DNA from 3 places in the Microbulbifer variabilis genome. Region 2 is predicted to be linked to each of the others. Evidence: predicted binding sites of a transcription regulator. Region 2 holds the regulator's gene; each other region holds the start of a gene.
The links. The regulator LexA, encoded in region 2, represses DNA repair genes until DNA is damaged. The targets are predictions, from matches to a motif close to ACTGTNTNTANANACAGT.
Positions count from the first base shown of each region.

Region 1 (10,063 bases), 2.1 Mb from region 2:
AATCCGGCACAGTGGCAACCATCAGCCCTGATGATGTCAGTAGCCTGGGGGAATTGAAATACAACTTAGCCGGGGTGCATAACGCCTTCTCAGTGCAGTGGAGTTGGTTTGAGCAGCCGGGATTCGACGGCAAGTTCCTGCGTTCGAATAATCTAATTGATGCGGACTCTATTTCCACCCATGGCGAGGCCAAGCCGCTCGCTCTGAAATTTCGGGGGCTGCACAATTCCCGGCATACCTATACCACCCTTAAAAATACCTTTGATGCCCTGCGCGATCGGTTCGCCGGGCCTCCCCTTACTCTGCGCCTGGGGTTACTACCCAGCAAGAACGATTTGGAAGTTGGGGACATAGTACGGGTTAGCCTGCCGCAATTGCGCGACCACTCGCAAAATGTGTCGGGTGGTATTTTAGATCGCGCCATGGAAGTGCAGCGCATCAATGTCGATCAGGTCAGCGGAGCGGTGTCCGTTGATTTGTTTGGCAGCTACCAGCCTGCTTCAGCGGTGCCTGACCAGCCTAGCGGCAGCACTTCTACAGGAGAGCTACCCGACAGCTGGTATAGCGCAGAGGGCACAGAGATGACCGCCGCCGGCCTCGCTATCGATGCCAGTGGCTTCCTCACCGCTAACGGCACTCTATACGGTGCGGATAACAGCCGCACGGTATTTTATTACCTGGGAGACTTAGCCATTCCCGCAGGCCGCACACTGTTTGTCAGCGACAATGTTGAATTACATGTGCGCGGTGTTCTGCAAATAGACGGTACTTTGCGCGGTGTCCCCAGTAATGGGGGGCGTGGTTTTCTGGGCTCTTGTCGCGGTGGTGGTGGGCGCGTATCTGGAATTGGCGCCACCAACCGCACTATGTACAACCGTATTCGCGGCCAAATTGTGGTCGGTCGCAATTCCGTCATGCCACCGCTCAATATTGAGAATAATGGCGGAGAGCTGCAAGGTATCCCCGAGGATATGCGCGGTACCGGCGGCGCCCGTGGGGGAAATAGTTATTACTACCTGCGCGGCGATCAGAGCTATGAAAATAGCGGCTACGGTGGTTCTGGCGGCCAGGGTGGGGCGAGTCTGGTTATCGTCGCACGGGGTATCGCCCTAGGTGTGAGTGGAACTATTAACACCTCTGGGGGCAATGGCAGTGGCGGCAGCCTGGGAACTGGTATCCAGAAGATTCCCGGCGGTAGTGGTGGCGGTGGTGCGCCTGGCGGTATTGTTTTATTAGTGGACGGTACCCAAAACCCCATGCCGGTACTGACCAATAGCCGCATAGTGGCCTGTTATGGCAGTAGCCCGAGCAGTCCCGGTACTGCCGGCCAGGGGGGCACCTGCTTGGGTACAGCAGCCGCGCGCGTATTATTTGTGCCCAAATCCCGCACACCCTATCCAGATCCAGAAGATCCCGCGCTAGACCCCGATTTACAGGCTGCGCTAGAGGCTGCAGAGGAAGCCAAGGCTGATGCACAAAAGGCCCTTGAAGATCTTGGCAATATTTCTGCAGACGGTGTGCTGCACATCAATGAAAAACTGCAGCTGATCCGCGAATACAGCCAGCTAATAAACGATCAAGTGAAGCTGGATGCGCTGGCCAGTAATTTCGGCACTGCGCTCGATCCCAAACGGGCGGCGTTTACGAATGCTTTGACCGCGCTGACAAGCTATCTGCAAGGGTTAATTCCAGCCTGGGATAACCGACAAGAAAATACTCCGGTAAGCCGCACCCTATTTGATAGCAATTGGACCTACGCCTACGACCAAAAAACAGCACTGCATAATGCCGTAGTGGAGGCGACCCGCAGCAAAGCCTTTGACGCTACCCGCAATATCATTGGCTTTGACGAGGCCAGCGGACAATTCACCGATAACGGTATCTTGATCGGCAATATGCAAAGCGTACGCAAGGCACAGTTGCGCGCTCAGCAGGCTTCGGGCTCGGTGTTTTTTGAGGCGTTTACCGATACCACGGCTGCCGATGATTGGGTGGTCTATGCCGGCTCTGACTCAGGATACCTTTACGAAGTGAGGCCGGATACCGACAAGGATGTGGCGGGCGGAAATGTGTTGCGCGTCGGCCAGGATGACAAGGCCTCCAATGCTTGGCTTGAGTATAGGGAAAGGTTTCCTTTCGACCCGGACAAGCTGTACCGGATTAAATTTCGGGTGTGGGTGGGCTCTGGGGGCGATGCAGACCGGTCGCTGTATCTGGGTATTAATTGCTTTGATAAAGATGGCAAGAGGGTCAATGCTAGCGGCAGTGAGACCCATTCGGGCTCCCATTATATCGCTGCGCCTGGTGTAAAGGCGTCTGGTGCGGGCTGGAAAGAATACACCGCATATTTTCAGGGCCGAACGACGGGTAATGCTAGTTACCAATCTACCGTGGGGCACAACACCATAGCCCAGCCGGCTCAGCTGCAGGCGACCGTCAGACAGTTTACGCCGGTGATTATTGCTAACTACGACGCGACCAAGAAAGGGGTGACCCAGATTGATTATGTGCGCATCGATACGGTTGAACCAACTGGCAACGGCCTTTATTTAAAGATCAATAGCAATTCGAGCCTGGGCGATAATGCCAGCCCGGGGGAAGCGCGGTTGTGTGGCTTTGATGCAAATGGCAACCCCGATGGCACTCTGCCGGGCTGGTTTTACTGGGGTGGCAAGCGGATAAAAATTCCACCGGTGGAATTAAATCCAAGTCTTGGAGGCCTGTTTTATATCGTCACCGAGACGGATGGAGTTTGGATTTCAGCGGGTTCGGCCTTGTCGGTATCCATTGAGCGCGGAGCCTATAGATACCACTATTACGATGGCGCTAGCTCAACAACCAAACGCGGCTATTTCTCATCAATAGAGAACAAGCTGATTATCGGAGAGATTTTCCTTTCTGGATCGGAAGTCGTTAAAAGCGGTGGTATTTACCAAAATCCGCGGCCATTGGGTGGGTTCTCTGCCTATCTCAGCGGACTTAATGAAAAAGGCGCTATCAATGAACAGCGTAGCCTTCCGCATATCCAGTCCGGTATCTCTTCCATCACGAGCGGGGGCGCGCCGCTTACCGCGAGAGATGACGGCTCTACTGCGAAAATCACGGTTGCCTCGCATACCGTGCAGTATGGATTTGGGGCGGTCTCCTATAACAGCGGCAGCATTACCGGCCTGTCATTTTCCAGAAAATATTATGTGTATTGCGATGATGAAAACTACGCAGGCGGCGCGGTAACTTACAAAGCCACCACAAGTTTTACCGTCCTGGCTGCAAATACCCACCGACGCTATGTAGGGACAATCACGACCCCGGCGAATGGTGGTGGCGGGACCATACCGACAGATCCCTGGTGCGTAGACTATGACACTTTGCTGCCGGATGGCCGCTATGTGCGAGACCTACAGCCTGGGGATTTGGTGGAATGCATCGATGTCGGCACCGGTGAGCGCGGCGTATTCCCGCTGCGCGCAATGGGTTCCGGTGAGGAAGTGTGTTACAGCCTGCGCACCCCTGAAGGTGCGGAAATCTGGCAATCGGAATCCACACCCATGGACCTGCCGGACGGCTCAATCGTGCGCACCCCGCACATGCTAGGCAAGCCGGTGTATGTGCTGTGCCATGGCGCTTCTCAATTATCGACGGTTACAGAAATCCGCAAACTGGGCCCGCGGCGCGTGCTAAAGCCTGATTTTGGCGATCGTATGTTTTTCGCCGGGCGCCAGGCAGAGCTAACCATGGCAACCCACAACGCAAGACAAAAACCATAGGAGGCACCATGCCCAGCTTTTCCCCGAAAACCGTGCCAGGCCTTGAAGCCTGGCAGTTCACCTACACCATCGACGACGGCCACAGCGCCGGCACTATTGTGCGCGCAACGGTAACGCAAACTACCGAACCGGCATCCACTGAAGCCAAAGCCGCCGCCGTTTTAAAATGCACCATCGCGGTGATTGATGACCAAAACAAAGTACAGATTGACGGCGCTGGGGACGAAATGCGTAGCGTGTATGTAACGACCAAAACCCTGCAGACCGATGCGGGGCAGGCCATCAATGTTGCCGACCATGCTGCCGATCTTGTAGCCGACTGTATTGTTGAAGTGGCGAACCGCCTAGCGGTGCATAGCTCGATTGCGGCTATGGCTATTCCGAGTGGGTGATACTGGCTTCGGTTTTCAGTAGTGGAGAGAGCGTGTCGCCGGTGCGAAGGCCCGAATTATAGAGCCATGGCTTACATCTACAGAAAGGTCCCCCTAACTTATTGATTTAATTATGGGTAAAATGTGTTCAAGAGCGGGAAGTTGAACCAGGCGTCTTGAGCCAGTGGCTCACTATCCCTGGTTACTATTTAGACAGTGGTTTATAACCTGCTGTAAATAAGGACTTTTTTGTGGAGCTTGAAGGCTCCATCCCAGAAATAGTAGCCAAATGGATAGTGAGCCACTGGCTCTTTAATAAACTGTTAAGCACCAGAGAGAAATATGGTCCAGGCTATTGATCTAACAATGTTGCTAACCATCTACGGAGGTTCCGCGTACTTGGCATATCGCTATGCTTTGCGTGGCCTACTCGCTGGCGTCATCTTAGTTTGGTTTGGTGGTATTCTCTCAATGGAGGTCTTGATGCTTCTTGATCCAGACTACAGTCCCGGGGTGTTGGGAGCTGCAAAATTTCTTTTTGGTGGGGTGGTTGGTTTACTTTGGTGTGCCCCTTTTTATGCAATTAACATTGCGGTAAAAAAACTAATTAAGCGCAAGGCAAAAAGGCATGCTTAACAAAGCCAAGCACGGACGCCAGCAAAGCTGGCTGGACCTACATTCCGCAGCTTCGCTGCTTCATTTCGGCCCGTGTTGGCGGCGTTATGCAGAATAGAAGACGATGAACTTTGATGAAGAAAAATTGATTCAATGTGGTGTGAAGTTGGCAGAAATGCATGATTTGCCCGCGCCTCCCAATGAGCTTTTCAGAAGAAAAATTCATGAGCTTCTTATTGAGAGAGAAAATTACGAAGGGGCATTGAAGGGGATTATCACACGAGAGGAGGCTGCATTACTGGTGTTACAGCATTTCCAAACATTAATCTGTCATAGTGCAGGAAAAAACGAAGTGTCGTTGGTAGAAGACTGGAGTAGTTTAGTTGAGCCCGTTACTTCGGCATTATTTGTGAAGTCAACTGGAAAGGCATAACAAGTTGCGTCAGAAGGACGCAGCGAAGCTGCGCCTCTGCGCAAGGCGTTATATTTCACAAGTATCAGAGAAATGATGAAATATCTTAAATATTTTCTAGCAGTAGTAGTCGGTTTTATAGTTATTTATATGGGTTCAGTTGATATTCCCGGTATTTTATTACCATTACTTTATGGTCCTTACCCAACTGATGGAAACGTGCCATTTCTAAGGGTGTTTACCGATTTCTGGTTGTCATTTGCTTTCACAATGTTGGGTGGTTATCTTGCTGCGTTTATATCCCCATCCAGGCCGCTTACTGTAGGCTTTGTCGCAGGGCTTCTGTATTTCAGTTTAAGTGCATATTGGTATAGCGGCTATGGATTAGTTGGTAGTGAGTGGGTTTCCCCGGTATTTATGCTTTTAAAAGTGCCGGTTGCTGCGTACTTAGGTGCGCTGCTATATAAAAAATATAACAAGTCAATCAACTACGCGCCTTCGGCGCCGGACAGCTAAAAGCGTGGCTTCGCCACAACGCTGCCGGTTATTGAGGCGTTAGCTTTCGTTCTGAGCAAGAGAACTATTAAGGTTTGAGAATGTTACATTGGGTGGTTGTAGAGCAAAATAATAAGCAGTATCTGCTAGAAATGCCTCACAGGCTTTACTATGAGTTCTCAGTAAGATCATGTATTAAATCTCAAGAATTGATGGGTGACATAAAGAGAGTTCAGGCGGAGAACAAAGGAAACCATTCGGGTGAGCTTGAGGCGCTACTCTATGAGCAGCGTCTATCAATGATAAACGTTCCTATTTATGCTGCTTTGTCCCTCGAAGCCTACATTAATTATTATGCCTCTAGATACAGCATGCCTTTCCAAAAGGATATTGATCGTTTATCAACTGTAAAAAAATGGAACATCTATTCGAACTGGAAAACGAAAAAAACCATAGACAAAGATGCACTAGATAAAATAAAGGAAATTTTTGATCTTAGAGATCAGTTTGTTCACTCAAAACCTGAACTTGTTGAGCACGGCACTCAAGAGCCACCGAAAGGAAAAAGTGTTCAGGCAAGAATAGAGGTTATCGACAAAAGCAAGTTGATTTTTGATCTTAACTGTATTTATGAGGCTATTTTCAAAATAGATTCAGATGAGGGTGATGACCACAAGAAAGCACCGTGGTTATACGAGCTCCGCAAGAAAAGCTAACAATGCGCTGCAGGCCGACAGCTTACTTTGCGTACCTTTTGCGCGGTCGCTGCGCTCCCATTTTTGCGCAAAATGCGCACAAAGCAAGCTGCGGCTGAGCGTGGCGTTATGCACAAAAGGAGCTTTGTAGTTGATATCTCTATCCAATCAAATAGACGATATTTTACTGGAGCCGATGAAGATTCCAGATGCTTTTGAGAAGCTCTTCAGCTGGATTGAAAAAAACGGCTTCTACGAAGATACGGAAGATGGGAGAGTTGGCTACCTATATCCAATCGGCAAGCTTAGATCTGAATGGAGTAGCAATGAAAGGCCTGGTGGAACGCTGATTGAATTCTATGCAGAGAAAGACTGTGATTTATTCTACTTCATAAATGAAAAAACAAAGGGTCGACTTCGGGTCTTCGCCAGAACCGGTGGTGATGGGTCAATGGCTGCGTTTTGGATTGATGATGAAGGGCAGCAAAAAATTGTACATATAGGATCGGGCTCTGGGTCCATGCTCGCTTGTGTCTTATGTGATGATCCTTTGGACTTTTTAAGGCTTATCGCCATAGGGTACGATGAGATCTGCTGGAATGATGAGTTCGATCTTACACCCAGCGAAAGCTTCAAAAATAGTAACTTTACGGTTCAGCCAAATTTAAAATATCAAGATTGGCTAATTCATGAGTTTCAAACTTCTATTCCAAGTAAAGCCAGTGAAATAGTCAAAAAGCCTGCGGAATATGGAGATGAAGATTCAAAGGATCCATTTTGTAAGTGGTTAATAGAAAATGATGCATAACAAAGCCAGCCAGAAGGGCCAAAAAACCGCCGCTTCGCTCAGGCTTTTCGGCCTCTGCTGGCGGCGTTATTGCCTCCCTTTCCAAAGCTGATAACTACTCTCAATCACTCGGTGAATATGCCGACGAAACTCCTGCGGCAGTTTTGCATAGAGCCGCGCAACTAACGGCGGAAAGGGAATCTGCGCAAAGTGGTGCAGGTTCTCGGCCCCGTACACCTCCGCTAGCGTAATCCCCACCGCCTCACACCAGGCCGGCAGCAGTTCCGCCGCTATCTTCTGCTTGCCTGTTTCCATTTTCGAAACTTGAGATGGTGCCAGCCCCAGCTGCTTGGCCAACTGTGCGATCGTCATCCCCTTCAATTTCCGTGCGTTGCGCAGGCGTTTGCCCAGTGTTCCGGCCTCCAACATCTAGCCGTATCAGGTACTCCCGTAATAACAAACTTTCGATTTTCGAAATAAAACCGCATTTTGCATTGCTAAATTAGAAATAATCCAGAATATCCGTTTATCAACTGAGAAATAGCTAGTAGTGTCCCGGTGTTTGTCGCCAAAAGCCCGGATAATTCACTAACGGGCCTTGGCGGAGGTAAGCCACCGGGGCCAGTGCCTGTGGTGGTTAGGATTTGTCGTTCCTACAAGGAGGTAGACCATGCCTTTGACCGCTCATGTTCAACAACTTCACCACGTCAATAACCTATGTGCCGGCCTGGAATGGGTGGCGAGCTGTCCCAATCAGAACGCGCGCACTGCCTTGCTGCAGCTGATTGGTGAAGAGGTGGGGGAAACCCTGCAGGGCGTTATTTTTGCTGTTGAGGCAAAGGCCGCAGGTAGAAGCCTACCGACAGAGGAGGCGGCCTAGCCTGCTGTTCAGGCTGGTGCTGTGGTTGGTACCGGCCTTATAGTCATCCATTGCCCTTGCCGGTTGCTGCCCTCTGGCAATAAACTGTATGCATATACAGTATTCAGGGTTTCCAGAATGAAGCTTTCCCCACTCTACGGCCACGGCATTGCCTGTGGCTTTCCCTCTCCCGCCGATGACCACAAGGAGGCGGCCCTTAGCCTGGATGAGCATCTGATCAGCAAGCCGGCGGCGACCTTTATGGCGCGGGCGAATGGGGATTCCATGATGGGGTTGGGCATCTTCGACAAGGATCTGCTGATTGTCGATCGCTCGTTAACCCCTGCCCATGGCGATGTGGTTGTGGTGGCCCTGGATGGCCAGCTCACCTGCAAGGTGCTAGACCAGCAGCAGGGGCGGCTGCTCTCTGCCAATGATGACTACGCCCCAATCCCCATCTGGGAGGGGCAGGAATTGATTGTGGAGGGGGTGGTTAAAGCTTCGGTGCGTTACCACCGGCCGCGTTGAATGCTAGTACTGGTGGACTGCAATAGCTGCTATGCCAGCTGCGAGCAGATATTCCGGCCGGACCTGCGTGGACGCCCGGTGGTGGTGCTCTCCAATAACGACGGCTTTGTGGTGGCACGCTCCAAGGAAGCGAAGCTATTGGGTATCGGCGACCTGGAGCCTTTCTTTAAGGTCCAACACCTGCTGCGCGCGCATCGGGTGGCGATTTTCTCCAGCAATTATCCCCTGTATGGCGATATCTCCCACCGGGTGATGACTACTCTGCGCGAGTTCGGCCCCAATGTGGAGGTCTACAGCATCGATGAGATGTTTTTGGACCTGCACGGGCTGCAGGAAGATTGGAGTGATTACGGCCGCAAGATCCGCAACACCCTCTGGCGCAATATCCGTATGCCTGTCGGTGTGGGTATCGCCCCCAGCAAAACCCTGGCTAAGCTCGCCAACCGCGCGGCCAAGAAAATCCCCAAATGCGATGGCGTCTGTGCGTTGGATACGCCAGAGAAGTGGCAGTGGATGCAGCGCCGCACCGCCGTCAATGATGTGTGGGGCATAGGCCGGCGCCTCACCAAGCGCCTGGCGGATTTCGGCATAGAGACCGCCTATGACCTGGCGCAGGCCAACCCGAAAATCTTGCGTCGCCGTATCAATGTGAATATTGAGCGCACTATTGAAGAGTTGAACGGAATCCCCTGCCTGGGACTGGAGGAAGAGCCCCCAGCGAAGAAGCAGATCTACTGCACCCGCTCCTTCGGCGAAAAGCTCACCGGCTTACCCCCGATACTGCAGGCCGCCACCCTCTACGCCAGCAGGGCCGCAGAGAAACTGCGCGCACAGAAGTCGCTGGTAAAGTCGATTCATGTGTTTCTACACACCTCACCCCATGAGCCCAACTACTACAGCTGCAGCGTCGTAGTGCAGACCCCATACCCGACCGATGACACACGGGTAATTGTGCGGCTGGTGAGAGAGGCCATTGCCGATTTATACCGCCCCGGCTGCCGCTTTATGAAAGCAGGCGTCGGGCTAATCGAGATTATCCCCCGCGCGCTGGGGCAGAGAGATTTATTCACTCCAGGGCAATCGCTCAGGGCAGGGCAGACCATGCAGGCGATGGACCGGATCAATAAAAAGTTTGGTCGCGGGACGCTGTTTCTAGGGGCTGAAGGCATCCAGAAGAAATGGAAGATGCGGCAGGCGTTTACATCGCCTGCCTATACCACTCGGTGGGGGGATTTACCTAGGGTGGTGACTTGAAATTGGTAACAATAGTCGAGCCAACTTTACAGCCAATTTTATACCGTGCTGCTAGGTTGTTTTTTATTGTTATGGTTTTCTTTGCGAATTTTCCCTTGATCAAAATGAAAAGCCCACGTATATGCAAAATCCCATTCGGATGAATCTAGGATTACTTTTATTGTTGACATGTACCAAAAATTGACTAAACACATAAGTGAAGTGAAAGTAATCGAGACTACCACGTAGTAAAACATCTGAAGGTGTAAAAATATCTGTAAAAAAATAATACCAGTCAGTA
Region 1 covers NZ_CP092418.1:699,557-709,619, forward strand. The annotation lists gene MJO52_RS03205 (hypothetical protein) at 1-3,767, shown strand, start outside; gene MJO52_RS03210 (hypothetical protein) at 3,776-4,159, shown strand; gene MJO52_RS03215 (hypothetical protein) at 4,481-4,774, shown strand; gene MJO52_RS03220 (hypothetical protein) at 4,878-5,186, shown strand; gene MJO52_RS03225 (hypothetical protein) at 5,262-5,681, shown strand; gene MJO52_RS03230 (hypothetical protein) at 5,756-6,376, shown strand; gene MJO52_RS03235 (hypothetical protein) at 6,552-7,163, shown strand; gene MJO52_RS03240 (helix-turn-helix domain-containing protein) at 7,230-7,571, opposite strand; gene MJO52_RS03245 (hypothetical protein) at 7,813-8,022, shown strand; gene MJO52_RS03250 (LexA family protein) at 8,140-8,529, shown strand; gene MJO52_RS03255 (Y-family DNA polymerase) at 8,530-9,783, shown strand; gene MJO52_RS03260 (hypothetical protein) at 9,822-10,063, opposite strand, start outside.
Region 1: MJO52_RS03250 (LexA family protein) is a predicted target of LexA. The motif match lies at 8,106-8,123, and genes of this name have one in related genera.

Region 2 (10,063 bases):
GGTGGCATCCATCGGTTTGCCAATATAGCGGGGATTGCAAAGGTTACGCTCCGCGCTGTGCGAGAAGCGCCAAGCGAACCAGGAGAGGACCAAAATAAGGCCTATCTCGCGGGCAGGCTCTGCCAGGGAGAAAATCTCTGCACCCGTCGCCTGACCCGCACGCTGGGCGGCCACCGTGAGCCCCAACAGCCAGATTAATACTTGTCCAGGAGGGGAGAGAGCCCCTACCAGCGCATCATCCCAGGGATTGACGGTCTTCTCAGCCCTGGCAGCCAGTTTTTGCACAAAGCGGCCGAAAATCCAGGCCGCCAGTGCGGAAGCTAATACAATAAGAAAAACAGAGATTATCCAAACCCGGTTATCACCCAGCCAGGACAACAGCACACTCTCTACGGACTCCACAATTCCCCCTCCGCTTATAAAACCGGCTCCAGCCGCCCATAGGTTCTTGGAGCAAGCTGCGGAAACCGGTATTTCTCAACTACTGCATTATTGAAGCTAACCAGCTGCGAGTTCTATGCCAGCGCTCACTTTTTTCGAGTTCCGCCCAAGAGGTGATTGAGGGTCTACCCCGCATGGCTTTTAGACGCTCACTCGATTCCGCTGCGGGAATAAAGTTCTGCAGCCCAGCGAGAGACTCCAAAGCCCCTGCACGGTTATTGCAGACTACGCCCATATCACAACCCGCTTCCAGAGCAGCGCGGATTCTCTCCCCATAACCACCGGCAGCTCCCGCCCCCTCCATGGACAGATCATCACTGAAGATAACCCCATGAAAACCCAGCCGTCCTCGCAAAATATCCTGTAGCCAGTAACGGGAGAAACCCACCGGCTGGCTGTCTATATTGACGAAGCGAATGTGAGCGGGCATCACCGCATCCAGTTCATCGGCCCCTATGCAGTCAATAAAGGGCAAGGCATCGCTGGCCAGCACCTGCTCCAGGGAGCGCTCATCTTGAGGAAGCTCCACATGGCTGTCTTCAAGCACGTGCCCGTGTCCTGGAAAGTGCTTGCCGGTTGTAGCCATACCGGCCTCACGCATCCCTTGAATAAATGGCCTTGCAATAGCCGTCAGGTGATGGGGGTCGGGACAAAAACTGCGATCTCCAATAACTCGGCTGTGGCTGTCATCGGCATCCAATACAGGGGCGAAACTGAAATCCATCCCTACAGCCAATAACTCAGAGGCGAGCAACCAACCCACATCCTGCAACTGTACTGCTGAAGCCTGGGCGGACAGCTTTTGCATGGAAGGCAAACGCGTGAACCCCTCTCGAAAACGCTGTACTCGCCCACCCTCCTGATCAACAGCCAGCAGTATCTCTGGGCGCACAGATCGAATATCGGCAATCAGAGCTTGAATCTGATCGCGATCGCGATAATTGCGCGCAAAGAAAATCAAACCACCCACGAGCGGGTGGCGCAAAAGCTCACAATCCTCATCAGTGAGCTTCTGCCCTTCGATATCGATCATCACCGGTCCGAGTGATGCAGGCATATTCAGTTCCTCTAAGATTCACCAGCTGCGCAGTTTAACCGGACTCCACCTTTAGCATTGCCGAAGCGGCCGGCACAAGGCGCTCCAAAGTTTCCGGCAGGCTGCTCTGAGCACCAAAATCCTCTCTCAGGATAGCCTCTATGGCATCGTAGCTCGACAAGGTGAAAATAGTGGCCCCTAACATAAAATACAGGCGCCAGTAGAAAGTCACGGGATCAACCCCCGGTAAGGCCTCGGCCAATAGGCCTGCGAAGCGTCGGTAACTATCACCGTAACGAGACACTATAAAACGGCGTAAGTGCCCCTGAAACTGTGTATAAGCCAGTCCCAGCAGGCGCATAAAGCGCTGAGCATCCAGCCCAAGTTGGCCCAGACTGCCCAACCCAACTCGGTATAGGCTCTCCAACAACCCTTCAACCTTAAGTGGCTGGCCAGAAGCTATGCGTCGATCCAACTCTGCTTCCAGCGCATCGGTAAATGGTGTTAGGAAACGCTCAAAGACCGCCTGGATCAACTCTTTCTTAGAACCAAAGTGGTAATTGACCGCCGCCAGATTGACTCCGGCAGTACTCGTAATAGTCCTAAGGGATGTCTCGGTAAAGCCGCGCTCGGCAAAGAGCGCTTCGGCAGCATCCAAGATGCGGTTAACGGTATCCATCTGACTCATAGATATCAAACCACCATTTAAAACAGCTGTTTAATTTCGGCCAGAGTAGCACACTCCCAGCTCGCTGGCGGCTTATTGCACATACAGAAAGAACGGTTGTAGGGGGAAGTCCGACCTGGCGAATCCCCATAGGCGAAATTGGTTTGGTAAGTTGGCAGGATAAGATGTAATTACCGAAGCGACTGACCACTACCCTTCCCATAGGCCTTAGTGCATTCCACTGCGCGGGAAGAAAGATAGAGGTGCTAACTACTATTTAGGGACGAGGCACAGCCGTAGGCTTTGTATTTGGTCTCTACTTCCTGTATTCCTGTTTTTTCTGCCTCCCCTACTCCTCGCCCTATCCGATTGTTAATTAATAAAGAAAGTAACCTAGATATCTCGAAAACTCTTTAATCCCTGGCTCGCATATATTTCATAATCAAATCTGCAGCCTCTTCTACTGCATCCACCACATGAAACAGGTCTAGGTCAGCAGAGTCGATACAATTCCGTTCCAATACCGTATCTACCAGCCAATCGTACAGCCCTCCCCAATAACGCTTGCCCACCAAAACTATTGGGAATCGCCGTACTTTTTGAGTTTGTACTAATGTCAGCGCCTCAAATAATTCGTCCAGCGTGCCGTAGCCCCCGGGTAAACCCACAAAGCCCACGGCATGCTTCACAAACATAAATTTACGCACAAAGAAATAGCGAAAATTCAAACTGATATCTTGGTAAGGATTGGCTGCCTGCTCAAAAGGCAGCTCGATATTTAATCCGATTGAAGTACCAGGCTGCTCAAAAGCCCCACGATTACACGCCTCCATCAGACCCGGCCCGCCACCGGTCATCACAGGTATCCCCTCTGCTGCTAAAAGCTCCCCAAGCTTCACCCCTTGCTGATACTCCTGGCTATCTTCAGTGAAACGCGCACCGCCAAAAACTGTTACCGCCCCGTTAAGCGCAACCAAACGCTCAATTCCATCAACCAACTCAGATTGAATGCGCAGAACTCTCCAGGCTTCAGCCATTTTCGCATCAAGCATTATTATTCTCCCTTGCTGTCAGTTCTTTCAACTATTCGTTTCATTCCTTGTTTTCTTAAACAATGTAGCAGCTGGACTGCAGGCAGGTGCTCAGTTTGCGAGATCCTTAAATCTGTATATAATCCCAGCAACTGTATAAAAATACAGAAACGCTAGGTAAATCTATGACCAATCTCACCGCACGCCAGACTCAAGTATTAGAGCTGATAAAAGCCTACCTGGACGACACAGGTTACCCTCCCACCCGCGCAGAAATCGCCCAAGAGCTGGGCTTTCGCTCGCCCAACGCTGCAGAGGAACACCTCAAAGCACTGGCACGAAAAGGAGCCATTGAGATGGTTGCCGGTGCCTCCCGAGGTATTCGAATTCCCGACCACCAATCGGGACTTCCCATCGTGGGGCGTGTCGCCGCAGGCAACCCTATTCTGGCAGCCGAGCATATTGAGGATTATTGCGACCTGCCCGCCAGTTTCTTCCACCCACCGGCAGATTATTTATTGCGGGTACACGGCATGAGTATGCGAAATGCCGGCATTCTCGATGGGGACCTTCTGGCAGTACAGAAGACCGAGCAAATCAGAAACGGGCAGATTGTGGTTGCGCGGATTGATGATGAAGTAACCGTTAAACGCTTCCGCCGCAAAGGTAATCAGGCAACGGTACAACTCCTACCTGAAAACGAAGACTTTGATACCATCCAAGTAGATATGCGGGATAAGAACTTTGTGATCGAAGGATTAGCCGTAGGCGTTATTCGCCAAACTCCATGAGACTAAAAGATTTACCGCCAATCAAAAACAACAACAGCGGCTTCTAGCCGCTGTTGTTCCACTTAATTTTTCGCCTTTACCATAGATTAGTGAATCGTATGGTTAACCGGCATCGACTCTTCCTCTTCAAAGTAACCTGGCTCCAGGTCATCGAGATTTTGCACAGCTTCTATACCCGCCTCTAACATGGCCCGGGCTACTGCTACCTTGTGCTTTCGCAAAAATTGGAGACTCTCGGCTGAGAAACGAATACTCACCAGAGGGTCCTCCTCATGGCCGGCACGGCGCAGAGCCACATCGCCATTGGCCAACTCGATAATCTCATAAGTTTCGGAGGACATTTGCTTTCCCTTCACTGCACATCAGTTTGCGCCCAGTGTACCACAGGCAATTTAGAAGTTTCAGTGGGCGCAAAAAGATGAATAGAAAGGTAGCGGAGCCCTCTTAGCACTCCTCGAGATTGGCACGCTGTCTAAGTATCAGCTCACTGAGAGCTTTGTGCCATTTAAGCAGCGCTTCGAAAGAAAGCTCAATTGGTACTGTTCCGGCGATATTGTGGGTCGGAATAAGGTTGCCAGCTTGCCCCTTTTCCTCCGCTAATGTAGGCAGCCTCAGGAGCTGGTTCCACGCGCGTAATAATTCGCTAAGCCAACTCTCTGGCTCTGAGAGCAATAACTGCAGTTCACTTACTTCAAGGCTCGCTCTCCCCTGGCTGTGCAGGCTATCTAAAATAACCTGTACAGACTCTGGTTCAAAACTCAATTGCAGCTGATGTGACAGTTCAGCCAGGAAAGCCTGATAGGCTTTCCACAGCTGCAACAAAGCACCTTCTTCCAGGGCCATTCGCTGAATAGAAGAATCATAACTACTTGTGGCCAGCAGCTGGCTCTTACGCAATGCCGAAGTGACTAGGCCGGTATAGGGATTACTCATTTACTTTTTTGCCGCCGCTTTCTTAGCTGCCGGCTTTTTCTTGGCCGCCGCTTCGACTTTCCAGGCGCCATCCCGATAAAAAGCCTTCCAACCCGTGGCCTTTCCGTCCTCCTCGGACTGAACATACTGCTCTTGGGTCTTACGACTGAAGCGAACTACGGTATCGCGCCCCTGATCATCCTGTGAGGGGGCCGAGAACAAGAAGCTGTACTTAGGGTCAATCTCACTCTGGTGAGGCAGTAGCTCTTTTATCAGCGGGGCACGGGTCTCACGGTTTTTCGGAAACTGGCTGGCGGCAAGGAATAATCCGGAGGCACCATCGCGGAGAATGTAATGATCCTCAACCTTCAGGCAAGCCAACTCCGGCATAGGAACCGGATCCATTTTGGGTGGCGCCGGCTGGCCATTTTTCAACAGCTTGCGGGTGTTCTTACAGGCTTCGTTAGTACAACCAAAGTATTTACCAAAACGGCCTGACTTCAGCTGCATGTCGCTACCGCACTTGTCACACTCAATAATCGGACCGTCGTAGCCCTTAATTTTGAACGTGCCCTGCTCTACCTCGTAACCATTACAGTCCGGGTTATTACCGCAGATATGTAGCTTTCTCTGCTCATCGAGCAGATAACTATCCATCGCCGTGCCGCACTTGGGACACCGGCGCTTCTCCCGCAACTGGCGGGTTTCGGCATCTTCGTCCTTATCCGCGTCCACAGCCTCATCGCCAGAGACGAGATTCATCGTGTTGGTGCAGCGCTCCTTAGGAGGAAGCGCGTAACCGGAGCAGCCAAGGAATACACCGGTAGAGCCTGTGCGGATCTGCATATGGCGACCACACTTACTGCACTCGATATCGGTATCTGTCGGCGTGTTGCGCCGCATACCCGCATCACTGGACTGAGCTTTTTCCAACCGCGAGGAGAAATCCTGATAAAACTCGTCGAGTAACTGCTTCCAACCTTTATCGCCATCGGCAACCGCATCCAGAGACTCCTCCAGGCTTGCGGTAAAACCGTAGTCCATCAGATTTTTAAAACTTTCGCTGAGACGGTCGGTGACAATATCACCCATTTTTTCCGCGTAGAAACGGCGGTTCTCAAGCCGCACATAGCCCCGATCCTGAATTGTGGAAATAATAGAGGCATAGGTTGAGGGCCGGCCGATACCACGCTTTTCCAGCTCTTTCACCAGAGCGGCTTCGCTAAAACGAGCCGGAGGCTTGGTGAAATGTTGTTTCGGGTCCAGCTGCTGCAGAGACAGCTTATCGCCAACCTGAACATCAGGCAGCAGCAGATCTTCATCTTTCTTGCCCGCAGGAGGGGCAACTTTGAGAAAGCCATCAAAACGAATCACCCGGCCGCGAGCACGCAACTCAAAGTCACCGGCACTCACCACAATTGAGGTGGAAGTGTATTTTGCCGGGGTCATCTGGCAGGCGACAAACTGCTGCCAAATCAGATTGTAGAGCCGCTCCGCATCCCTCTCCACACCTGAGAGCATATTGGGGGCAACACGTACATCGGAGGGACGAATTGCCTCGTGAGCCTCTTGCGCTCCCTCCTTGCTGCTATAACTAACCGGCTTTTCTGGCAGATACTTATCGCCAAAATTCTCTCCGATATACTGCCGGGCCGACTCAACCGCCTCTTTACTTAGATTGGTCGAATCGGTACGCATGTATGTAATATGGCCGGCTTCGTAGAGGCGCTGCGCAAGGGTCATGGTTTTCTTGACACTGAAACCGAGGCGATTACTAGCCGCCTGTTGTAGTGTCGAAGTAATAAAGGGAGCACCAGGCTTGGAACTGGTAGGCTTATCGTCACGGCCGCTAACAACAAACTCACTACCCTGAAGCAATTTCACCGCGCTATTCGCATCAGCTTCATTGGTGGGGCGGAAAGTTTCACCAGCTTGTTTTTTAACCTCTAGCCGCAGCTTGTTCGCTTTGCTGGTAGCGGTGTCAGCGAAAAGCGTCCAATACTCCTCAGGAATGAAAGCGCGGATCTCACGTTCGCGCTCTACCACGAGACGAACTGCCACTGACTGCACCCGGCCAGCAGAGAGTCCTCGGGCAACTTTCTCCCACAATAGTGGGGAGACCATATAGCCAACAATACGATCGAGGAATCGGCGAGCCTGCTGGGCATGAACCCGATTGATATTCAGGCGGCCGGGATCTTTAAACGCCTCCTGGATCGCGGACTTAGTGATTTCATTAAAAACCACTCGGCGATAGCGTTCGTCATTACCGCCAATTGCTTCCCGCAAGTGCCAGGCGATCGCCTCTCCCTCGCGGTCCAAATCCGTTGCCAGATAAATGTGATCGGCATTCTCAGCCAGCTTTTGCAACTCGCTGACTACTTTTTCCTTGCCTGGCAAAATTTCGTAGTGAGCCTGCCAGCTATTATCCGGGTCGATCCCCATGCGCTTGATCAGCTGAGCACGATTTTTCTTGCGCTTGTAAGCCTCTTTCGCCTCAGGGGAAAGCTTACGAGTCTCTGCCGCACGCCTTGCCCGTTCTTTTGCGTCAACGGGCTGTTTGTTGCCGCCACCGGTTGGCAAATCGCGAATATGACCGACGCTGGACTTAACAACAAAGTCCTTGCCGAGATATTTATTGATGGTTTTCGCTTTGGCCGGTGATTCGACGATGACCAGTGATTTACCCATAAGCCTTTGATTTCAAATGAAAAATTTACTGCTATCCGAAGCATTTCAGGCCCTTCAATCGGGCCTGCGCTGCGCGAATATATAAGCCTCAGTCAAGGCGCGGTCAAGCAAAGCTGACAACTTTTAGTGCTTATTCGCCAAATTTCACCCCCAGAAAAGGGTAAAATTGTGACAATTTTCCCTATTTGAGCAGCCCACTAAAATGCCTGTCGCCCTAGTCTTCTGGGAGCTTAATGGGACTGATCTTGCGTACAGATTCTTCTATAAGAGGGGTGTACTCCGCCAAACTCTCAGACAGCTGCGAAAAAGCTTTGACCCCACCGTTTTCCTGCCATTGCACGCCCAATCCGACATCGGTTGCGATAATCGCACAGCAATCCGCCGGCAAGCTATCCAGCAACTGGTGCAATTGCTGCCATGCTGCCTGGGGGGCTCTCACACTGTTGCCCCAGTCCCAACTACCGGCAAAATTCATTTCATGCGTAATCCGCTGGCGCTGCAGCTTCCAACCAATCTGTAGACGCTTTCTATCCTTCCACCGATAGTAATAAACCGCTGCGGTCCCCTCCCCCAAAGCTTCAGGTAAGGCTTGAATTTGCACGGTAATGCCTGCCCTGGCGGCACGGCCACGCAAATCAGCCAGACGGCTGTCGCGCTGATTGGGCTTCAGCCACATCACTGGCCCCAGCACCAGGGCAATAGCAAAGCCAATTATGATTACCGGTAGCCATTCGGACATAAAAGTTCCTTATGATGGTTTTAAAAACGGCCTATTCTGCGGCGCCATATATGATCCATGTCAAACAGTTTTTTTTGCGATAGACTGAAAATAGCTGTCGTATGAGGCCCCACTGGGCAAATAGAAAAGACAGGAGCTAATGGAAAATGGCGAAATATGAACGAATATTGGTGGGCCTGGACCTCTCGGAAGAATCCTCACAAGTGCTGGAAAAAGCGGCCTCTCTCGCTGAAGCTTTCAATGCCGAAATCAGCTTGATGCATGCCATTGAGCCGCTGACATTTGCCTACGGTGGGGATATCCCCATGGATTTATCAGAGGTACAGGATCAGCTACAGAGACAGGCCAAGGAACAGCTCCACAAAGCCGCTCTACCGCTGAATATCCCCGCTGAACGACAGCATGTAATTTTGGGCCAACCATCCACCGAGATACATCGCCTAGCCAAAGATCTAGAGGTCGATCTTATTGTTATCGGTAGCCATGGACGCCATGGCCTGGCTCTTCTGCTGGGCTCAACCTCTAACGGGGTTCTTCACGGCGCCAAGTGCGATGTTTTAGCTGTCAGGGTATATGTGGACGAAGAATAAGCCCCCTCTTTCGGCGAGAGAAGTGGTGCCATGCACCCCTTCTCTCCAATACTCAAACCTTACTCTTCGCCCCCCTCCAACTCCGACCATCGATCAAAAGCGGTCTCTAATTGAGTTTGTTTCTCCGCCAGTAAATTGAGCCGGTTTTGCACCTGGGCTTGCTCCTGTTGATAAAAAGAAGGGTCTGCTACTTCAGCCTCTATAGCGCCAATTTCAACTTCAAGCTGTTCGATCAAGGCTGGTAAGCCATCCAGTTCACGTTGCAGCTTATAGCTGAGCTTCTTTTTCTTAACCTGAGGCTTGTCCGCTTCGACCGGCTTCGCTTTCACCTTGCCTTCGGGGACTTTTTCCTCTTTTGACTCCTGTTCAAAGCTACCTCCCTGGCGAATGAAGTCCGCATAACCACCCACATACTCTCGGATACGACCATCTCCCTCGAAGGCCAGACAGGAATCCACAACATTATCGAGAAATGCACGGTCGTGACTGACTAATAACACTGTGCCTGTGAATTCCAGAAGTAACTTTTCAAGCAGCTCCAGGGTTTCTACATCCAAGTCATTGGTCGGCTCATCGAGCACCAGAATATTGGCTGGCTGACTGAATAATTTCGCCAGAAGAGCCCTATTGCGCTCACCACCACTCAACGCACCTACCTTGGTCCGCGCTTTCAAACCACTAAAGAGGAAATCGGATAAATAGGACATGATATGGCGGCTTTTACCGCCAATGGTGACAGAGTCGCGCCCTCCACCAACATTATCCAACACGGTAAGTTCTGGATTTAATTGGTCCCTGCGCTGGTCAAAATAGGCTACCTGCTGCTTTGTACCCAAACGCACCTGACCGGACTGAGGCTGAAGATCCCCGAGCAACACTCGAATTAAGGTGCTTTTACCAACCCCATTAGGACCAATCAATCCCACCTTATCACCGCGCATTAAGGTAAATGAAAGGTCGCGAATCAGGGGGGACTCATTGGGGTAGGCAAAGGTAACGTTGCTAAGCTCAGCCACCAGTTTACCGGATATTTCTCCACTATCGAGAGACATCCTTGCAATGCCCTGTTGAGTTCGACGCGCCTCTCTCTGGCGCCTTAGTCCCTGCAAGGCCCGTACCCGCCCTTCATTACGGGTGCGTCGCGCCTTGATACCCTGGCGAATCC
Region 2 covers NZ_CP092418.1:2,761,842-2,771,904, forward strand. The annotation lists gene MJO52_RS12330 (mechanosensitive ion channel family protein) at 1-402, opposite strand, end outside; gene nagZ (beta-N-acetylhexosaminidase) at 482-1,498, opposite strand; gene MJO52_RS12340 (TetR/AcrR family transcriptional regulator) at 1,533-2,165, opposite strand; gene MJO52_RS12345 (TIGR00730 family Rossman fold protein) at 2,558-3,196, opposite strand; gene lexA (transcriptional repressor LexA) at 3,361-3,966, shown strand; gene MJO52_RS12355 (hypothetical protein) at 4,053-4,307, opposite strand; gene MJO52_RS12360 (DUF6586 family protein) at 4,411-4,899, opposite strand; gene topA (type I DNA topoisomerase) at 4,900-7,569, opposite strand; gene MJO52_RS12370 (hypothetical protein) at 7,784-8,308, opposite strand; gene MJO52_RS12375 (universal stress protein) at 8,455-8,898, shown strand; gene MJO52_RS12380 (ATP-binding cassette domain-containing protein) at 8,958-10,063, opposite strand, start outside.

Region 3 (10,063 bases), 810 kb from region 2:
TGACTTCTCCCACGAGTATGTCACCATCAACGCTGAATATCGCACCTGAGGAGTTGTTGTGAGCCGTGTTATTCATGTTGCTGTTGGTGTAGTCCGTCGCAGCGATGGCAAAATTTTAATTGCCCGCCGCCCCGATCACTTGCATATGGGCGGGCGCTGGGAATTTCCTGGTGGCAAGGTGGAGTCCGGGGAAAGCGTACAGCAGGCCCTGACCCGTGAGCTACTTGAGGAAGTGGCAATTGAGGTTGATCAGCTACAGCCCTTGGTGGAAATCCAGCATGAGTATGCGGAAAAGACCGTACTTCTCGATACCTGGCAGGTAACGGCATTTTCCGGTGAGGCTCAGGGGCGTGAGGGGCAGGAGACCGCCTGGGTGGCGGTACAGGAACTAAACAATTATCAGTTCCCAGATGCCAACCAGGCGATTATTGAGGCTATCAAGGCTGTGGAAGTTTAAATCGAGCACGCCTATGTAAAGTCTTGGCAGAGTCTTATGCATAGGCTGCAATCATAGATCTCGACTTAATGGCGCTGCTTGCCCGGGTCTAGGTCATCACTCAAAACGTCATCATAAATAGACTCGCCTGGTATCTTGTGCCCCTCGCTGGCCCACTCGCCAAGATCAATTAATTTGCAACGTTCGCTGCAAAAAGGTTTAAAGGGAAACTTATCGCTCCACTCTATCGGCTTTTTACAGGTGGGGCAGTTTAGGCTTGGGGCTTCTTTTGGCTTGGGCATATTAGGTTTGGTACAGCTTCTTCGATGTTTGGGGTAGTCTCGGGGTCTATTATTTTACATTAGTAGAGTCGTGCTAAGACTTCGCTAATTGCAAATATTTCTGATGCAAAGCTTGTACCTGGCTGCGTAACTCCGTCAATCCTATAGAATTGTCCAGTACATCATCAGCCTTGGCCAGGCGGTCCTGTCGGTTAAGCTGTGCCGCCATAATTTTGCGTATTTGTTCTGGGTGATTTTCATCTCTACTGCTGGCCCTCTCCAGCTGTAAGCTTTCCGGCAAATCTACCACGCAGATTCTATCTACCAGCTGATATTGGCCGGATTCGATCAATAGTGGTGACTCCAGTATCGCGTAAGAGCTAAAACTCTGTTCCAGCGAGGTAATGATTTCCTCGCGTATCAAAGGGTGCAATAGCTTTTCCAGCCAGGCCCGCTCTTCATCATGATCAAACACTAAGGCACGCAGTTGCGCTCGATCCAACTCACCATTTTCTAGTAATACATTTGTGCCAAAGTGTCGGGCTATCTGCTCCAGCGCAGGTCTGCCAGGTTGTACCACTACCCTTGCGGCCCAGTCAGCGTCCACCACGTGAATGCCCAGCTCGCGAAAGTACCCCGCGGCGGCGGACTTGCCACTGCCGATACCTCCAGTTAAGCCTACTCGAAACAATGGCTTGTCTCCCTGCAATTAAAAGTTTGGAGCTAAAAACAAGAAACCCGGCCAATGAGTGGCCGGGTTAATGGTAATTCACTTGCCTCAGATGGGCTAATCGGGTCCTGGAAGTAGCTGGTATGGCTGGCTACCTATAGGCCGGAAAAGCTCAGGTACCAATCAACAATCTGCTCACCCCATAGCATAGCAATCCAGCCTGCACCGGCCAGATAAGGACCAAAGGCAATCGGTAGACTGCGATCCCGTCCAACCGCCAGGCTCCAGGAAATACCTGCTATAGCACCAACTCCGGCAGAGAGCAGAATTACCAGAGGCAGCATCTGCCAGCCAAACCAGGCCCCGATAGCTGCGAGTATCTTGAAGTCCCCAGCTCCCATACCTTCCTTGCCGGTAACCAGCTTAAAGATATGAAACACCAGCCACAAAGAAAGATAGCCCGCGATAGCTCCAATAACGGCATCTTGCAGTGGAACAAAAATACCCCAAAGGTTTATCAGTAAGCCGCCCCAGAGCAACGGCAGGGTAATGCTGTCTGGTAATAACTGCTTATCGAAGTCGATACCAGTAAGTGCGACTAAAGCCCAAGTAAAGACACAGCCCGCCAGCGCCTGCCAAGTAAAGCCCAGCTGCCAAACCACTACGGCGGTGAGAATTCCAGTAGCCAACTCAATCAAAGGGTAGCGTTTGGAAATCGGCGTGCCACAGGAGCTACATTTACCGCGCAAAAATAGATAGCTGATGACAGGAATATTTTGCCAGGGCTTAATTTCAGTTTTGCATTTAGGGCAGTGGGAGTGTGGCAACACCAGGTTGAACGGTTTATTCAGCTCCTCTTGCTCGGCCTTGTTAGGCTTTGAGTCAAAATAGCTATAAAAATCCCGTTTGTATTCCCGCTCCATCATTACAGGCAGGCGCAGGATAACGACATTGAGGAAGCTGCCTATAAGTAAGCCTAAAATAAAGGTACTACTAATAAGTAGCACTGGATATAAAGATAAATACTCAAACATCTTTTTAATTATTTATTTTATTACTTGGCCCATTTGGAATATAGGTAGGTACATGGCTATCAATAGCCCCCCGACCAGTACCCCGAGGATAGACATAATCATTGGTTCAAGAAGTGTGGTTAAGTTATCTACATCATTGTCTACTGCTTCTTCATAGAAAGTGGCGGCCTTACTCAGCATTTCATCTAGCGCTCCTGATTCTTCGCCGATGGATGTCATTTGGACAAGCATTACAGGATATAGTCCGGACTGGCGCATGGCGGCATTTAGTGGGATGCCCGTAGCAACAGAGTCACGAATTTTGAGTGTTGCCTCTTCATAAATATAATTGCCTGTTGCCCCAGCTACTGATCGCAATGCGTCGATGAGGGGGACACCGGCTGCAAAGGTTGTAGAAAGAGTTCGAGCAAAACGAGCAGCAATAGAGTTGTAAGTTATTTTGCCAATAATTGGTAGCTTTAAAGCTAGCTTTCCAAAAAAACGATCAACTGTTTTATTTCTCTTTTTTGCTTCGAGGATGCCGCCAACTGTAAGGGTAGTGCCAATTAAGGCAATGAACCAATAAGCCTGCATCCACTCAGAAATACCAACTACAAACTGGGTAAATGCAGGGAGCTCTGCTCCGAAACTTTCAAAAGTATCTGCAAATTGTGGTACGACCTTGATAAGAAGTATAGAGGTAACAATAACTGCTACGACGATAACCGCTAGCGGATAAGTCATCGCTTTTTTAATTTTTGCTTTTAGGGCTTCGGTCTTTTCCTTATACGTGGCGATGCGGTCGAGCATCACTTCTAAGGCGCCCGATTGCTCTCCTGAGGCGACTAAGTTGCAAAATAAATCATCAAAAAAGAGAGGATGCTTACGAAGGGCATCAGCGAATGCGGTACCAGAGGCCACATCGTCACGGATCTTTAAAATTAGTTCCCTAACCCCTTCGTTGTCTAAGCCATCGGCAACGATCTCAAAGCTTTGTACAAGAGGCACCCCTGCTTTCATCATTGTGGCTAGCTGCCGAGTAAATAGGGCGATATCTGCAGGTTTTACCTTCTTCTTGCCACCACCAAATAATGGTTTGGGCTTTTTCTGTACACGGTTGGCTATAATGCCCTGCTTACGCAGTTGCGCCTTAACTAGTGCGGGGCTGGTACCGCTTATCTCACCTTGAACCTTAGCCCCTTTGCTATCTACACCTTTATAGATATATGCGACTGCTGCGGCATTGGCCATACTTTTTATCCTGATTCTTTCATTCGTTGGCTGGTCTGACGCCATGCCTAGTATCTATTTACTCTGGGAACTCCAGAAGCTCAGAGGTAATCTGAGCACGGTAGTTTGATAACATCACCGGGGACTTTAACTTCAAGAGGTTAGCTGTACGAGTTTAATCTTTGGTTACTCGGTTGGCTTCCTCCAGGCTGGTAATGCCCATTACCACTTTGCGCAATGCAGAAGTCCTTAGATTATTAAAACCCTCTTTGCGCGCCTGATCGGCGATCTGAATGGAATTGCCGCCCTCCATTATAATTCTGGAGATGCCATCAGTGATGCGAACCACTTCATACACACCCACGCGGCCCTTGTAGCCTTTTGAGCAGTGCTCGCAGCCAACAGGCTGGTAAATGGCCCAGTCGTTCCTTGGAATATTCACTGCAGAGAAACCCTCGGCTTCCAAGACCTCACTGGGAAGAGTAGTAGCCTTTTTGCATTCATTACACAAACGCCTCGCCAAGCGCTGGGCGATAATAACACTGACGGAAGTCGCAATATTAAAAGTGGGAACCCCCATATTCATCAGGCGCGTAAGGGTTTCTGGAGCTGAGTTGGTATGCAGGGTTGAGAGTACCAGGTGCCCAGTTTGCGCTGCTTTGATAGCAATTTCTGCGGTTTCCAAATCCCTAATCTCTCCTACCATGACGATATCAGGGTCTTGTCGCAGGAAAGAGCGCAGGGCTTCAGCGAAATTTAGCCCAACTTTGCTGGAGACATTAACCTGATTGATCCCTTCCAGGTTGATTTCTACCGGGTCTTCAGCGGTAGAAATGTTGAGCTCAGGAGTGTTGAGAATATTGAGGCCGGTGTATAGAGAAACTGTTTTACCTGAACCAGTGGGGCCGGTAACCAGGATCATCCCTTGGGGTTGTGCCAGGGCATCCATGTAGATCTTTTTTTGTTCCTCTTCATAGCCGAGGGCATCAATTCCCATTTTTGCTGAAGAGGGGTCGAGAATCCGTAAAACAATCTTTTCTCCCCATAGGGTTGGCAAACTGTTTACCCGGAAGTCGATAGCCTTGGTCTTGGACAGCTTCATTTTAATCCGGCCGTCCTGGGGCACTCGCCGTTCCGAGATATCCATCTTCGACATCACTTTCAAGCGGGCAGATAGGCGTGTTGCTAACTGAATCGGAGGCCTGGCAATTTCATGCAATACGCCATCGGTGCGAAAACGAACCCGATAAGATTTTTCGTAGGGTTCAAAGTGAATATCGGAGGCACCAGTGCGAATTGCATCTAGAAGAACCTTATTGACAAACCTTACAACGGGCGCTTCATCCCCACCCGGTTCGCTTTCATCGTCGGATTCAGATTCGCTTTCGCCTACATTGAGGGAGTCTAGCTCTTCATCATCGATACCCTTCAGGCCTCCCCCGATATCTTGGCTATCAGAGAGGTAGCTTTCAATAGCCTTTCCCAGCTTATCGGTTTCTACTAAAACCGCATCAGTACTGAGGCCAGTATTAAAATTGATCTCGTCCAACCCTGCCAGGTTGGTGGGGTCTGCGACAGCGATAAATAAGCGATTACCACGCCTATAGAGGGGGAGCGTAAAATGTTTGCTGATTAATTTTTCGTCGATGATACCCTTGGGGATCATCTCGAAATTGTAACTGCCAAAATCAAATAACGGTGTGCCGAAGGCTTGGGAAGCAATATTGGCGAGCTCCCGGCTTTTTACTAGCTTGGCTTCTACCGCATGTTGGGCGAAACTCTGGCCTGAACGATGGGCAGCCTTAAGTGCAGAAATTGCTGTGGCTTCGTCGAGAATTCCATCTGCTACCAAGCGTTTTGCCAGGCCGTTAAGGGAGGGGCTAGTCATGGGTGAAACCGCTGCTGTTACTGAGTACTCGCGTGAACGAGAGATCTTGTTTGTTTTTTGAGCTGACGATATTTAAGTCAAATGAGCTAAGAGTGAAGCAAATATAGCGAATAAAGTTAATGGAGCCAATAAAGGTATAAGAAGAGACTTGCACAGTATTGTCAGCGTCTAAAGGTGACACTTTTTGTCAGATACTTGAGTAGGGCGTCAATAAGTTTTGATGGCACATTATTAAAATTGAGTGGCATTACTTGTTGGTAAGGTTGTTTGTATAAAGGTTGGAGTCATGTCTTGCCAAACTTGGCACGAACCTTGTATCTTGTCTGGCGACTTCCTCACGGGATTCACTTTTTTAAAAGTCTGTATGGAGACGGTTACAATGAAAAAGCAACAGGGTTTTACTCTTATCGAACTGATGATCGTAGTTGCGATTATCGGCATTCTGGCTGCGGTAGCAATTCCCGCTTATCGTGAATATCTGACCAGTGCACACGGCAGTGCTGCGATGAAATCTGTTCAGGGTCATATCACCAACGGTGTTTTGTGTGTTCAAACCGGAGGTGATGTTTGTGCTCGCTTAAAAACCGAAGCAACATCCGCTAAGCTGGTTTTGGACCCTGCAGATCCGGCAATTGGCACAGCGCTGAAGATCACCGGTGCGGGCGACACTTGTAAAGTGCATGCTAATATTGACGCTAACGGACTCTTGACTTATACCGCGGAGAAGGTAGCAACCGCAAATAGTAGTGTAACTAATGCGAAATGTGCCTCAGCAGCAGGTCCAAATGTAACTGCTTTGTAAGTTAGGCTACGGTCTGAAGATTGCTAAAAGAATCTCTGCGTTAGCAGAGATTCTTTTAATTAGGATTGGATTCTTGTCTACACACTTCCAAAAGTGTTTTTAGTTGGCTTCAAATGGTAGTAGTGATAATTTGATCTGGGGATTGTTCCCTTTTTTAGAGTATTCTGGAAAATTTCACTTTTGCTGCTCTCCTCTCAATCCGTAATTTTAACGGACGCCATTTTTTAACAGATTTGCGCACGCAGCTTTCATTGGGTGGATGCCATATATAGGGTTCCTGCTTTGGAATAGATTTGTTGTCCTGAAGAGAGCTGTGCCACAAAATTTGATTTTATTGTGTGATTTATTTCATGGTAATGCCTGAGAGGGCTTGCTGACCAAGTCGTGTATTTAATTTATTTATAAGTTTCTGGCTTTTTGTGTCATTTCTTTTTCGGTTGAGAGCTATTTTTTTTTGCGCTTGCTCTTCCAGTTGTGACAAAAAGATATCCACGCTAAAAGATGCTGTTTTTTTCTCCGCACCCCCTGTCTGCCAATATGATTTTTTAGCATTTAGTTTGCGGCACTGAATTTGCTTACCGTGCTCCTGAAATAGATTGCAGGTGGTGGTTTTCTGTTGGCTGCTATTGAGCCGAGCTAGGTAATCGATAAAAGAGCGGCCAAAGTGGCTTTCAATCTCCGATAAGGGGGCGGATAGTAATTGGCTTATCCGCTTAAACCCATGGGAATTTAGTTTTTCTAAGGTTTTATTATCGCACTCTAGTAGTTTGCTGGGAGCGTGACTGATCCATTGTTTCCACTGCTGTGTTGTCGGTGGGGTGTGGGTTTGCTGTAACCAACGGCGATGCTCCGGTAATTGGCTAAGCAGCAGCGCTGCACTGGGGCTATGGCTAAGCCCCATACGGTGGCTAATACCTATTTGTGTAAGTTCTTGCTGTATTTTATGCAGTAATGCTCGAAATCCGCCATCTGTTTTAAAGCGGTTGCCCAACTCAAGGTAAAGCTGTGGATGACGATAGCTTTCTTCATGTTTTGCAGTTTTTATACAAATCATCGCTGACAAGCTCAATCCCCAATGTGCAAGCTCCTCCAGCTGCAGCTCTCTTTCTCTATTGCGGCGTAATATCTGCAAGCCTGGGCATAGTTGACGGGCACGGGCAATACTCAAGCCCGCGATGACTCCATACTCGAAGGCGGTTTTATTTACCTCCACTATGATTTGCTTTTCCACTATCGCCAATGGTTGGCTTCTCTCCTCTGGCGTCTGGGCGCGGGTGAGCGCCTCCAGGGGAAGTTTGGGAAATTGGATGCAAAGCCAGAGCATGGAGAGTTCCTTAGATGCCGCTTAGTGCAGGGCTAGATGATGCCGTTTTGATGTGCTGTGTTGCAGGAGGTTTAGCTGAAGGTGTTGACCACTAAGGCCACCCACTTGTTTTAGCAGTCTGAGGGTAAGTTGCTCTGGCTTGCTATGCAGCTGTAGTCGTAATGTGGCAGGCGAGGGCCGGGGGTCTTCTGACTGGGGGCGGAAGTGGAAGTGCAGGCAGCCGCTTGCTTCGGCGGATTGCTGCAGGCGCTGCAGCTCTCGATAACTTATCGCCTGCTCGCCCTGCCAGCTCAAAACTGCGGAACAGCCTCCGGATTGTAGGGACTGCTCTATGGCCCAGAGGCAGTCTCGTTTGTCGCGGGGGTAGACTAATAATAGCTGTTCCAGTTGGATACCATGCTGGGCAAGTTCTGATGCACAGGGAGTAAATGGGGGTTTGATGAGAATCACCATCTCTCCTTTTTGGGTCAGTTCAGCGAGCATAGGGAGTAGGAGGCTCAATGTGTTGGAGCTTGCCTGGGGTACAAGCAGCTCAGTAGTGCTACCGTGCGGCCAGCCGTGGTCTTTGAGAAGGACATCCAGGCTGGTGAAACCGGTAGTGGCCCCTGCGTTTTGGGGTTCATTGGCTGCTTGGCAGGCCTTCTTGCCTCTAAAGTGTCGCAGTCTGATTGAGGGGTTGGCTTGGTTTTCCAAGTGATTGTTTTGTATGAAGTTTTTGGCTTTGTTCACATTGCCACCCTGCATTCTTGTCTCGGTCTTCAATCGGATCTAACCAGGTGACTGTATATATATACAGTTTATTGTGGATTTATACAGTAGTTAGTGGTTGGCGACAAGGACGAAAGGCGTCGATTGGCACTTTTTTGCACAGTCTAAACCGGCTATGATTCCGCCTCTTTTGTTGAGCACTGATTATTCTTTTTAGGGGGACGGAGTGAGTATCAAGTCCGATAAGTGGATTCGCCGCATGGCTGAGCAGCACGGCATGATTGAGCCATTTGAGCCGGGCCAGGTGCGCCATGGCAATGATGGCGAGCGACTCATCTCCTACGGTACGTCTAGTTACGGTTACGATGTGCGCTGTGCCGGTGAGTTTAAGATCTTTACCAACGTGCATTCGGCTACCGTGGACCCCAAGACCTTCGATGAGAACAGCTTTGTCGATGTGGAAGGGGAGTACTGTATCATCCCGCCGAACTCCTTTGCCCTGGCGCGCACAGTGGAGTATTTCCGCATTCCGCGCTCAGTGCTGACCATCTGTCTGGGCAAATCCACCTATGCGCGTTGCGGTATTATCGTCAATGTAACGCCGCTGGAGCCGGAGTGGGAAGGGCATGTGACCCTTGAGTTTTCAAATACCACCAATCTGCCGGCGAAGATCTACGCCAATGAAGGTATCGCGCAGATGCTGTTCTTCGAGTCTGATGAGATCTGCGATGTGTCCTATGCGGATCGCGGTGGTAAGTACCAGGGGCAGCGCGGCGTGACCCTGCCTCGTACCTGATACTTGGGTGATTGCGCAGCCCTAATTCATGAGTGATGTATCCCATAGCCAGCTGCCCAAAAGTGTCGATGTACTGATTATCGGCGCTGGGGCAGCGGGTTTAATGTGCGCCGCCTCTGCCGGCCAGCGCGGCCGCAGTGTGCTGGTATTGGATCATGCCAATAAAGTTGGTAAGAAGATCCTGATGTCCGGCGGCGGCCGCTGTAATTTCACCAATCTCTACACCAGTGCGGAAAATTTCTACAGCCGCAATCCCCATTTTTGTAAGTCTGCCCTGGCGCGCTATAGCCAGTGGGACTTTATTGCATTGGTGGAAAAGCATGGGGTTTCCTACCATGAGAAAACACTGGGCCAGTTGTTTTGCGACAACAAGTCCAAGGATATTCTCGACCTGTTATTGGCGGAGTGCCGTGCAGCCAAAGCTCAGGTTCGCACCCGTTGTGCCATATCCTCAATAGAGTCGGGGCAGGGTGGTTATCGTGTTGAAAGCAGTCTGGGGACAGTTCACTGTGAGTCCCTAGTCGTGGCTACTGGTGGATTGTCGATACCCACCATGGGGGCTACGGGCTTTGGCTATGATATCGCTCGGCAGTTTGGGCTCAATATCATCCCCACTCGTGCGGCCTTGGTACCCTTTACCCAGCACAAGCGCCAGTTGGAGCGGCAGGATAGCCTACCGGGCAGCTCGCTTAGTGTGACGGCTTCCTGTGGTGAGGGCAGCTTTCACGAGCAGATGCTATTTACTCACCGAGGTTTGAGTGGACCGGCGGTATTACAAATATCCAGTCATTGGCGCGAAGGTGAAAAGGTGACTTTCGATCTGGCCCCCGATCGCGATCTGGCCGATTGGCTGCAACAGCGCCGCCGGGAGAGCCCGGAGATTCACTTGCACAGTGTTTTGTCTGAGCTTTGGAC
Region 3 covers NZ_CP092418.1:3,567,815-3,577,877, reverse strand. The annotation lists gene argJ (bifunctional glutamate N-acetyltransferase/amino-acid acetyltransferase ArgJ) at 1-49, shown strand, start outside; gene mutT (8-oxo-dGTP diphosphatase MutT) at 59-457, shown strand; gene yacG (DNA gyrase inhibitor YacG) at 523-738, opposite strand; gene coaE (dephospho-CoA kinase) at 812-1,408, opposite strand; gene MJO52_RS15865 (prepilin peptidase) at 1,543-2,421, opposite strand; gene MJO52_RS15860 (type II secretion system F family protein) at 2,434-3,651, opposite strand; gene pilB (type IV-A pilus assembly ATPase PilB) at 3,806-5,518, opposite strand; gene MJO52_RS21325 (pilin) at 5,898-6,320, shown strand; gene MJO52_RS15845 (Y-family DNA polymerase) at 6,664-7,644, opposite strand; gene imuA (translesion DNA synthesis-associated protein ImuA) at 7,666-8,373, opposite strand; gene dcd (dCTP deaminase) at 8,579-9,148, shown strand; gene MJO52_RS15830 (NAD(P)/FAD-dependent oxidoreductase) at 9,177-10,063, shown strand, end outside.
Region 3: imuA (translesion DNA synthesis-associated protein ImuA) is a predicted target of LexA. The motif match lies at 8,424-8,441, and genes of this name have one in related genera.